DNA from 2 places in the Synechococcus sp. MVIR-18-1 genome. Region 1 is predicted to be linked to the other one. Evidence: predicted binding sites of a transcription regulator. Region 1 holds the regulator's gene; the other holds the start of a gene.

Evidence for each region. The regulator HrcA, encoded in region 1, represses chaperone genes, less so after heat shock. The targets are predictions, from matches to a motif close to TTAGCACTCNNNNNNNNNGAGTGCTAA.
Region 2: groES (co-chaperone GroES) is a predicted target of HrcA. The motif match lies at 1,525-1,551, and genes of this name have one in related genera.

What each region holds. Positions count from the first base shown of each region.
Region 1 is NZ_CP047942.1:2,203,279-2,206,697, forward strand. It holds gene SynMVIR181_RS11955 (DUF3352 domain-containing protein) at 1-755, opposite strand, end outside; gene SynMVIR181_RS11960 (rhodanese-like domain-containing protein) at 804-1,154, shown strand; gene hrcA (heat-inducible transcriptional repressor HrcA) at 1,226-2,218, shown strand; gene trpB (tryptophan synthase subunit beta) at 2,691-3,419, opposite strand, start outside.
Region 2 is NZ_CP047942.1:1,918,131-1,921,549, reverse strand. It holds gene atpD (F0F1 ATP synthase subunit beta) at 1-1,383, opposite strand, end outside; gene groES (co-chaperone GroES) at 1,604-1,915, shown strand; gene groL (chaperonin GroEL) at 1,986-3,419, shown strand, end outside.

The DNA.
Region 1 (3,419 bases):
CTCGGCATTCCAAGCCAGGTCGCCATCGCAGCGGGATCGGCAGTCAGCAGAGCCGCACCCCGACCGAGCTGCTTCAAATCAGCTTCCAGAGCTAAGTCGCCCAGCTGGTGCAGAGCATCCAGCTGGGACACATCCAGGGACTGTTCCAACACACCACGACTGGACGCAATCAAAAGCAGGTCATCATCGATTAAGGCTGTAGCGATGGGTTGTGGGTCTCGTCCGAGCAGCGCTCCGCGGCCGCTGATCACGCCCATTCCCCGATAACGACTGATTTGCAGATCGGTTCCAGCCAAACTCCGCGTTTGCCAAAAGCGTTGGAGAAAGCGCTTGGCACCGTCTTGATCGAGGCTGGTGAGCGCAAGCACCCAGCCCGCCGGCGCATCGGCGACGGGAGCAAGCAAAGAGAGACTGACCTGAGGACCGATCCAATCCGCGAGTTCTCCCACAAAATCCAAGCCCGCCAACGCAAAGGCGCCATCCCGCAATTGCTGCGTGCTGTCCCGTGCTTGGCGACGGCGTGACACCGGTGCCACCGCTTGGGCATAGGCAGGCATGCGCACAGGATCAGAGAGCCAATGCAAACTGAGCGATGCATCTTTCGGGACGAACCGAGCGGCTCGTGGCAACACCAGCGCTTGGCCAACAATTTTCAGAGGGCTCTGCTGTGCCATCGCCCACCACAAGCCCAATGCGGTGGTGAGCAGCACTAGCACCGCTGCAGCGACAGCTAAAAGGAAGGAACGCGCCTTCATGAAGCAGCAGGCGTGGGACTGGCCTCATCTTTATTCATGATGAATCCCATGACATCCTCTTCGCCCCAATCCATAAGCGCCAGAGACCTTCACGAGTGGCTGTCGAGCGGCAGCGCCCTTCAGCTCGTTGATGTTCGCGAGCACTCCGAACTGGAGATCGCGTCCTTCCCCGGAGAGGTGGAACATCTACCGCTGAGTGAATCCAATCTCTGGCTTTCCGATCTACCCGCAAGGCTGACAACCAACAAACCCATCGTGGTGATTTGTCATGCCGGGATCCGCAGCAGAAACTTTGGCTGCTGGCTCTTAGAGCAAGGGCCGGATTACGACGTCTGGAACTTAGAAGGTGGCATTCATGCCTGGAGTGTGGAAGTCGATCCGAGCGTTCCTCGTTACTGAGCAGCGGTTCATGACAACGCCACCAATCCAAGAGAAAACCTCCGTACGATTGATGAGCTGATTGTGTGCATGTGCAGCCGCTGCCCCGCCGACAACAGGAGGTGCTCAAGGCCACGGTGCATCACTACGTTGACACGATTGAGCCAGTAGGGAGCAGAACCCTCGTTCAGAGGTTTGATCTACAAGCCAGTGCTGCCACGGTGCGTTCAGCCATGGGGGCTCTAGAGCAGCGAGGTCTACTGACCCAACCACATACGTCTGCAGGACGGGTACCAAGCCCCAGTGGATACCGGCATTACGTGGATTGCCTTCTCCCCAGACCTGGAACGATCGCCCAGCATCTCGATCAGGAATTAACCCAGCTCAGCCTTCGCTGGGCGGCTCTTGATGATTTGCTCCAAAACATGGCAAGACGGCTCACCGATTTCACGGGACTGATGAGCCTGATCACGCACCCCACCCAGAGGCAACCCGCGCTGGAAGCCATCCGACTGGTTCGCAGCGAAGAGCGCTTGCTGGTGATGTTGGTGGAGAATTCCAGCCAAGCCAGTCACCTCAACCTGCGGCTGCCCCACGGCAGTGAACATCAAATTGAAGCGATGGATCAGTGGGCGCGCCGGCAGCTCGATAGCAATGGCAGTTTGAATTGGAATTCACTCCCAAGGGAACTGCAGGCCTGCGGCAGGGCTCTCCGCGATGCCATTCACAGTCATCAGACCTTGCAGACCTCTCAAGAGACCAAGGCCTTGTTTCATGGAGTGTCTCGGCTCGTTGCCGAGCCTGAATTCAGCCAAAGCGCCAAAGTCAGACCACTCCTGGAACTGATGGATCAAAGCCCCGCATCCCTGACCCTCTCCGCTCCCGGTCCTGGATATGGCGTGTGGATTGGCCAAGAACATCCCGAGCAAGCCCTTCACCACTGCTCAGTGGTCCAAGCCACCTACACAAGCGCCACTGACGGAGTGGGATACGTGGCGCTTGTGGGTCCAATGCGCATGGCCTACGCCACAGCCCTTGCTGCTGTGAAGAGTGCTGCTCATCATCTCGACCATCTCCTGAACTGACATGCGGTTCCAAGGGGGACGATTCAAAACACGCCACCCCATCGCCCTCAGACTCAGCAGGGCAAGGGCGTTGCTTGACAGGAGTTCAATAACCACCGTTAGACCATCGAACGATCCACTAAAAGCTTGGCGTATTCACGAATGGATACGAGCTAGGCAAAAAATATTTTTGACGCAAAGACCTGCATGAAACATATGTTGATTCACCCCTAGAAGTTCAGAGTCATGCAGAAGATCGGCACCTTTTGATGACCGCCTACGCGCCACAGCATCCCGACCTTCATTGCGAATACGCGGAGTACTCATAAACGAACGCAGTATCAAAAAGTGATCAAATCAAGACTTTCTCATCCAAGAAATTGAACAAGAAAGATCTTCGCGAAAGCGATCACAAAACCAGGGGAGAAGCTTAAAAATTAAAAACTAATGTCCAGCTTCTTTGAATCCTTCAACGAACACTGAAGGACAGTCTTCAAAGCTTATTTCCGAGTTTTTCTGCCACAGTGTTCACATCTTTGTCACCACGACCTGAGCAATTAATCACGATTTCGCTGCCATCGGCAAGCGTTGGGCACAACGTGTCGAGCCAAGCAAACGCATGGGCCGTTTCTAACGCTGGGATGATTCCCTCCAACTCACTTACGAGCCGTAACGCTGAGATCGCCTCATCGTCCGTCACGGCACCATATTCAGCACGACCAATTTCCCGCAGATAGCTGTGCTCTGGCCCCACACCGGGGTAGTCAAGGCCGGCGCTGATGGAATGCGCTTCCTGCACCTGGCCGTCCTGATCTTGAAGCAAAAGGCTCATCGCCCCATGCAACACACCCACGCGACCCTCAGTAATCGTGGCGGCATGACGCCCGGTTGCGACTCCGTCACCAGCAGCCTCAACCCCAATCAGGCGCACAGAGGTGTCTTGCACGAACGGATGAAATAGACCCATCGCATTGGAACCTCCACCCACACACGCCAACAACACATCAGGGAGCCGCCCAAAGGACTCCATGCATTGCTCACGCGCTTCATTGCCGATGACCGCATGGAAGTCACGCACCAACATCGGATAGGGATGGGGACCAGCCACAGATCCAAGGATGTAGTGGGTGCTTTCCACATTGGTCACCCAATCGCGGATGGCTTCGCTCGTGGCATCCTTCAAAGTTGCGGTCCCTGCCGTGACGGGCTGAACGGTGGCTCC
Region 2 (3,419 bases), 290 kb from region 1:
AAGGCTGTCGAGTTCGCCGGCGAGAATTTGATTGAAGCCGCTGATGGTGTCCTCAAGCTTCACGTACTTGCCAGGCATACCGGTGAAGATTTGAGCAACAAAGAAGGGCTGAGACAGGAATTTCTCGATTTTGCGAGCCCGGTCTACTGTCTGGCGGTCATCTTCAGACAGTTCATCTAAACCAAGAATGGCGATGATGTCTTGAAGTTCTTTGTAACGCTGAAGCGTTGATTGAACAGCGCGTGCAGTTCGGTAGTGCTCGTCACCCACCACTGCTGGTTGCAGCATGGTGCTTGTGGAATCGAGGGGATCCACAGCTGGATAGATGCCTTTGGAAGCCAATGCCCTGTTCAACACCGTGGTGGCATCAAGGTGAGCAAAGGTCGTCGCTGGAGCTGGGTCCGTTAGGTCGTCAGCGGGGACATAGACGGCCTGAATCGACGTGATCGATCCTTCCAGTGTGGAAGCAACTCTCTCTTGGAGTGTTCCCACGTCGGTTCCCAGAGTGGGCTGGTAGCCAACAGCTGATGGCATGCGGCCCAGCAGAGCAGAAACCTCAGATCCGGCTTGGACGAAGCGGAAGATGTTATCCACGAACAGCAGAACGTCCTGCTTGTTCACATCGCGGAAGTGCTCGGCCATGGTTAACGCTGAGAGACCCACGCGCATGCGTGCGCCAGGGGGCTCATTCATCTGCCCGTAACAGAGGGCCACTTTGGACTTCGAGAGATCATCGGCATTGATCACGCCTGACTCTTTGAATTCTTCGTAGAGATCATTCCCCTCACGGGTGCGCTCTCCCACGCCGCCGAAGACGGACACGCCCCCATGCTCTTTAGCGATGTTGTTGATCAGCTCCTGAATCAACACGGTTTTGCCAACTCCAGCACCGCCGAAGAGGCCAATTTTTCCTCCCTCGCGATACGGAGCCAAGAGATCAATCACCTTGATGCCCGTTTCGAACACTTTGGGCTTTGTCTCTAGCTCAGTGAGCTTTGGAGCTTCTCGGTGAATCGGTGCAGTGAGATCTGTTTTGACGGGGCCTTGCTCATCAACTGGTTCACCGAGCACGTTGAAAATTCGGCCCAAGGTGGCTTCGCCAACTGGAACTGAGATCGGTGAGCCTGTATCGAGGGCTTCCATTCCGCGCACGAGACCATCGGTGCCACTCATGGCCACCGCACGAACTCTGTGATCGCCGAGGAGTTGCTGAACTTCGGCGGTTAAGCCAATCGTTTCTCCAGCAGGGTTAGTGCCTTCGATCCGCAATGCATTCAGAATTTTTGGAAGCTTGCCGGCTGGGAATTCCACGTCCAGAACCGGTCCGATTACCTGACGGACAACGCCCTTGGAACCGGTGGAGGCGGGAGCAGCAGCGGCCATAAGTAAGGAGAAGAGAGAGGGACGCGCAACAGGACGAACCCTTCCTGAGCGGCAGAACCTTACCACCGTCTTGAAGTCAAACGTCTGTTCGGTCACCCGCACACGTCACGGCTGGTGCTTCGCCCACCAACGGACCTAGCTTTGGCACTCAACGACCTCGAGTGCTAACTCGCATCGTTTGTGCGGCGCCGAGCGCCCTGTTCTTGCTCTTCAAATACTCATGGCAGCTGTTTCCCTCAGCGTTTCCACCGTTAAGCCTCTTGGAGATCGCGTCTTCGTAAAAATCTCTGAATCCGAGGAAAAGACTGCAGGCGGCATCCTTCTTCCAGATACAGCCAAAGAAAAGCCCCAAGTTGGCGAAGTCGTCCAGGTTGGTCCTGGTAAGTCCAACGACGATGGAAGTCGTCAGGCTCCTGAAGTCGGAATTGGCGACAAGGTTCTGTACAGCAAGTACGCCGGTACAGACATCAAGCTTGGTAGCGACGAGTACGTGCTTCTGTCTGAGAAAGACATTCTCGCTGTTGTGGGCTAACCGCAATTTCCTCTGAGATTTATCTCAGAAACGACTGAATTTTCCTCTTAACTTTTTTTAATTGCCTCCTATGGCTAAGCGAATTATTTATAGCGAGAATGCTCGCCGTGCTCTCGAAAAAGGCATCGACATTCTCACCGAAGCTGTAGCAGTAACCCTCGGTCCTAAAGGCCGCAATGTGGTTCTTGAGAAGAAATTTGGCGCTCCTCAGATCATTAATGATGGAGTCACGATTGCCAAAGAGATCGAGCTTGAGGATCACATCGAAAACACCGGTGTTGCTCTCATTCGTCAGGCCGCATCCAAAACCAACGATGCTGCTGGTGATGGCACCACAACAGCCACCGTTTTGGCTCATGCCATGGTGAAAGCTGGCCTTCGTAACGTGGCAGCCGGCGCCAACGCAATCACTCTGAAGAAGGGTATTGATAAGGCTTCCGATTTCTTGGTTGGGAAGATCCAAGAAAACGCTAAGCCGATTGCAGACAGCAATGCCATCGCTCAGGTTGGCACGATCTCTGCTGGTAACGACGAAGAAGTTGGCAAAATGATTGCCGACGCTATGGATAAAGTTGGTAAAGAAGGTGTGATTTCTCTTGAAGAAGGGAAATCTATGGAGACCGAGCTTGAAGTCACCGAGGGTATGCGTTTCGATAAGGGTTATATCTCCCCTTACTTCGCAACAGATACTGAGCGGATGGAAGCGGTTCTGGACGAGCCCTACATCCTCTTAACTGATAAGAAGATCGGCTTGGTACAAGACTTGGTACCTGTCCTTGAGCAAATTGCTCGCACTGGTAAGCCTCTCCTGATTATTGCTGAGGACATTGAGAAAGAAGCTCTTGCCACCTTGGTGGTGAACCGCTTGCGCGGCGTACTCAATGTGGCTGCAGTCAAGGCTCCTGGTTTCGGTGATCGTCGCAAAGCGATGATCGAAGACATGGCGGTGTTGACCAACGGCCAGTTGATTACGGAAGACCAAGGTCTGAAGCTTGAAAACGCCAAGCTGGAGATGTTGGGCACTGCCCGCCGCGTGACCATCAACAAAGACACCACCACGATTGTTGCCGAAGGCAATGAGGTGGCTGTGAAAACGCGTTGCGAGCAGATCAAGAAGCAGATGGACGAGACCGACTCCACCTACGACAAGGAGAAGCTCCAAGAGCGCTTAGCCAAGTTGGCCGGTGGCGTTGCTGTTGTGAAGGTGGGAGCAGCAACCGAAACAGAGATGAAGGACAAGAAACTTCGTTTGGAAGATGCCATCAACGCCACAAAGGCAGCTGTTGAGGAGGGCATCGTTCCTGGTGGCGGTACAACCTTGGCTCATATGGCACCAATCTTGGAAGAGTGGGCAGCCGCCAACCTTTCCGGCGAAGAGTTGATCGGTGCCAACATTGTGGCCTCAGCGCTGACTGCTCCCTTGATGCGCATCGCTGAAAATGCTGGCGTGAATGGCGCTGTCGTTGCTGAAAACGTCAAGTCCAAGTCCTTTAACGAGGGCTAC